One region of the Romboutsia sp. MSSM.1001216sp_RTP31141st1_G3_RTP31141_220114 genome, then DNA from elsewhere that is predicted to be linked to it. Evidence: riboswitches for the same ligand, from Rfam matches in the RefSeq annotation. Region 1 holds a riboswitch; the other holds the start of a gene.

Region 1 (2,470 bases):
AACTTTTCCAGATAGTTCAAGTCTTAACTTATCTACCTGATCTTTAGGTACATATATACTATCGCCCTCTATTTTCGTTTCAATTTTTTCTTTTTCTAGTTCTTTAGTTATAACAGATGCATCATTTGAATCTAAACCCGAGAAAAGAACATCATATTTATTATCATTTTTATACTTAATTCCAAATATTATAGCTAATATAATTGCAATCACTCCAACTATAATGGCTATTTTCTTTTCTTTTCTCATTTCCTTAAATTTTTCTTTTCTTGTTTTTATAAAATCTTTTATTTTTTCTATTATCTCTTTAAAATTCATCTATCTGCTCCTTATTAAGGAATTACAATTGCACTCTATTAATTTCTTGGTAAGCATCATATAACTTATTTCTAATCTCAATCATAAGTTGCACTGACATTTGAGATTCTTGTGCTGATAGCATAACATCATGCATAGAAACATCTTCACCTTTTATAAGCGCTTCTATCTTTTCATTTGAATTTATAATACTATCATTTACCTTACCTATAGCATTCTTTATAACATCTTCAAATTGCTTGTCTGGCTTTTCATTTCCTTTAACTTTATATGTAGTCTTATTATTAATAGCATTAGAGAATATATCAGAATTAATATTTATATTGCTTATTCCTGTCATTTAACCACCTACTTTCTATCTACCTATCTCTAAAGCTTTAGATATCATATTTTTTTGAGCATTTAAAGTATCTACATTAGATTCGTAAGCTCTCGATGCACTTATAAGATCTGACATTTCAGCTAATAAATCTACATTTGGATATTCTACATATCCATCTTTGTCTGCATCAGGATGATTTGGTTCATATATTTTTCTGAGAGGAGATTTATCTTCTTCAATCTTTTTTGTTTTAACACCTAACATCCCTAATTTTTCATCATAATTTTCTTCAAAGCTAGCTACTTTTCTCCTATATGCTCCTCCATTTTTAGTTCTTGTAGTCTGCATATTAGCAACATTCGAAGATATTATATCCATTCTCATACGTTCTGCTGTCAGACCACTTGCACTAATTCTCATACCACTAAAAACACTCATTTATTTACCTCCCAGATATTATACTTTTTGTCATAGCGATTTTTATATTTGTAAGACTTACTAACGCATTATATTCTAATGTCGTAGCTGCTTGATTAACCTTCTCATGTTCAATATCAACGTTATTACCATCTTCTCTGACCACAGATTCCTTATCAACCTTTAACTTTATACTAGGAATTTCTAGTTTATTCTTTAAAGTATCTTCGAAACTAACATACTTTCTTTTATACCCTGGAGTATTTATGTTAGCAATATTTTCTGCAATGGCATTACTCCTTAAATGTGTAGCATCTAATCCCATTTTCATTAAATTATAGATTTCCATATTACTCTCCTCCATTAATTTTATAAATCAAAAAACCACTCTATAAAGAGTAATTTTGTATACTACATAGCATACTATCATTGCTAGAATTTGATTATTTTAGATATAAAATTAAATCAATATATTTATTATTCGTTTTCTTATATTTAATTTTCTTATCATTTTAATTATAAACTTTTACTTATTTTTTTCTATATAATTTATACTATTACATAATTTTTCCTATAATAAAAAATGTAAGATACATAATGAACTTTGATAATATAATTGAATTATTAGATTTATTAAAATATTATTTCTTCAAAAAAAAATAACTCTAAAGAGAGTTATATAATATCAGCGTCGATAAATAGAGATGCATAATTTGGACACAAACAATCAAAATAATTTATATATTATTCATAATTCTCCAAAATTATAAACCTTATATATCGAAAACAAAAACACACAGTTTTTTGCAACTGGCTAGCATAGTTTCTACTTTAGCTCCTATAGTTTTGCGTCACTAGATTTCTCTAGCTTGCCTATTTTGTTTTTCGTTGTTTTTCGTTCTTTTTTTACACTTTTCGACATTTTTTCCATACACTAAATATTATAGTATAATTACCATTTAATCAAGTTTTTATTTGTATTTTCTTACTATTTTTTTTCAAACTAATATTAAAAATACATTTAAACTTATTTGTTAAATCACAAAGTGTAATTTTATTTTATATTATATTTTATATTGTATTTTATATTATACGGCTGATATAATTAGAACTTTATATTTTTTATTAAAATAATACAAATTATGTATTAGACAATAAATTCTACATCACTAAAAATTTTTAACTTAAACATCCTTATTCAGATTAATTCCTAAATATTATAAATTTAGATAATATTCCTATTTTTTTCAATTATGACTGTAATTTTATTTATAAATTCAAAATATTAAAACCAGAAAATTAAATACATTTATATCTATATTAGTTCCTAAAGATATTTTTGATATAAATATTGATTTAACACTCAATTATATTAATAAAATTTCTTATGATACTTATCTACCTTATTAATAA
Region 2 (2,470 bases), on a different contig from region 1:
GAAGCAGAAAGATTATTAAATGAATAATTTGCGATTATTTTAAATATTTCTCCTGATGAAGTAACCTCATATATATTAAGTCAAATATCAAAATAAAGTACTTTATACTATACTTTATTTAAAAATATTAAAATTAAAAAATCTCAAAAAGTATCTTAATTTAAGATATTTTTGAGATTTTTACTTTAAAGTAATACAATTATATTAATAATTAAGCTAATTTATTAAAGTTTTTTACCTAAACAAGCCATATAAATTACAAACTCATTTTCTCCATCTAAATCTAACATATTATCAATTATATCCTGATCATATATTCCGATAGCACAAGTCCCGTAATTAAGAGATTCTGATGCTATGTAAAGATTCTGGCAAACATGTCCAATATCTATAAGTATTTTCTTATGAGCAGTTATACTAAATCTATGTTCACTTCTATATGGAATACAACTCCAAGCAAACACAACGGCACTTTTAGATACGAAACCTTGAACAAAAGGTTGGTTTGGAGTTGCTTTATCTATTTCATCATCTATATTGCTTAAAGTCTTTATAAATAAAAGTTTATGTTCTAAAGGTAAATATCTGTAAACTCCACTCTTTAAACCATCAACATTATTTATTATTAAATATGTTTCAAATGGGTGAGTGCAACCAGCAGAAGGTACAGTTCTTAAGGCACTAAATTTATCTTTTACAGTTTGGATTCCTTGAGTAGCCCATAGTAAATACGAAAGTTCAGATAAATTTATTTTTTCATCACTATATTTTCTTATACTTCTTCTATCATTTATACAATCTAGTACGTTAGGTTTAACTAAAATGTCTTTGCTTACAGGAGGTAACTCTATTAAATTAGAATTTGAATCATATTCTTTTTGGAAAGAAGGAGCGGGTATTCCTTTTTGTTTATCCGTTTTTATCTGTTTTAGTATTTCAAAATCAGCTTTGAAAAATTCTCTGTTTTGTGCAATTTTATCCATAGATGTCTCCTTATTAAAATGTATAAATTTTTACACTTATTATACCATATATATAAATATAAGTGGAAAAAGCCTAAATGGTAAAAATTTCATATTAGAAGCTTAATTACAGATAAAAATTAATAAATATTTTTGTGTAGTAATAATTAATATTTGCTTTAATAGAATATATTCAAAAATATATTAAAATTATTTTAAATTAAAAAAAACTATTTTAATTTATAAAAAATTATGTATAATTAATATAGATGACTAAAAATTACATATTAGCAAACCTAGAGAAATCTAGCGACGCAAAGCTAAAGGGGCTAAGGTAAAATTAGACTATGCCAGCCAGTTGCCAAAGAATTGATATTCTTTGTTTTTATAGAGTTATCTTATGATATAATTGTAAGATTGTTTTATAATGTTTACTTTAGATGGCAACTACCCTTTATAAAGGGTAGTTTTTTATTTAATAAAAACAACTATAGCTCTATAGCAAGACTATATTTTGAAATTTGGGGTAAAATATTTAGTTATTGTAAATTCATATAATATAAGAGGGAGAATATTATGAAGAAAAAGATAGCATCAATATTGGCCATATCTGTTATAGCAACAAACAGCACACCTGCTTTAAATGTTTTTGCTAACGAAGTAATAAAGGAAAAAGCATTAGCGATAGAGGAACAAGTTTCTAAAAGTATGACAGTTAGTGATTTTAAAATTAAGAACAATCCTAAATTCGCTAAGTATAATGAACTTTATAGAGTTGAGATACAGTCTATAACAAACAATGGAAGAAGTTACCCAGGAACTAAGATAGAAAATGCTATAGATGGAAAACTTAATACACATTGGGAAACATACACTAGAAATACAAATGAATTTAAAAATGAAGTAATTGTGGAGTTTAAAGATATAGCCGAGATAAATAGATTAGCTTATGCTACAAGACAAGACGGGGCTAAAGGTAAAGGATATCCTACTAGTGCAGAGATATATGTTTCAGAGAGTGAAATAGGTGAAGATTTTAAACTAGCAGGAAAAATAGAAGGAAGTAAAGTTACAGGTGGAATGGTTGAATTTAAATTTGATACTGTAAGAGCAAAGAGAGTTAAATTCAAATTCGTAGAAGCACATGACGAGTGGGCAAGTGCCGCAGAGTTTTGGTTCTATAAAGAGGATAGAATTCTAGATAAGATGGAAAGATTATTTACTAATGCAAACATGAATGAAGTAAGTAAAGAGTTTGCAACTCCTGAAGCATTAAACACTTTAGAGAAAGAAACTGAAGGACATCCATTCCGCGATAGCTTTAAAGAATATATAGATAATGCAAGACTTGTTCTAGAGAACAAAGAGGTTAACTTTATTGAAACTAAAGTATCTAAGTTATTAGGGTATGGAACTGAAAACCAAAAAGCTTATGATGACAAGTTTATGTTAGGTAAAGACCACATCGTTAATACACAAGTAAATGGTGGAACTTACTCTACAACAAA

The links. A riboswitch is a leader RNA that binds a small molecule or an ion and turns the genes downstream of it on or off. The one in region 1 is predicted to bind cyclic di-GMP.
Region 2: linked by a shared signal. The riboswitch ahead of ABCP60_RS08510 (NPCBM/NEW2 domain-containing protein) and the one ahead of ABCP60_RS01240 (flagellar basal body protein) in region 1 are both predicted to bind cyclic di-GMP.

Annotation. Positions count from the first base shown of each region.
Region 1 covers NZ_JBCIUO010000001.1:239,344-241,813, reverse strand. Annotated here, with positions in the region: gene fliF (flagellar basal-body MS-ring/collar protein FliF) at 1-318, opposite strand, end outside; gene fliE (flagellar hook-basal body complex protein FliE) at 341-658, opposite strand; gene flgC (flagellar basal body rod protein FlgC) at 674-1,078, opposite strand; gene ABCP60_RS01240 (flagellar basal body protein) at 1,083-1,406, opposite strand; cyclic di-GMP riboswitch class I at 1,860-1,941, opposite strand.
Region 2 covers NZ_JBCIUO010000004.1:96,773-99,242, reverse strand. Annotated here, with positions in the region: gene ABCP60_RS08515 (SagB/ThcOx family dehydrogenase) at 225-983, opposite strand; cyclic di-GMP riboswitch class I at 1,242-1,328, shown strand; gene ABCP60_RS08510 (NPCBM/NEW2 domain-containing protein) at 1,539-2,470, shown strand, end outside.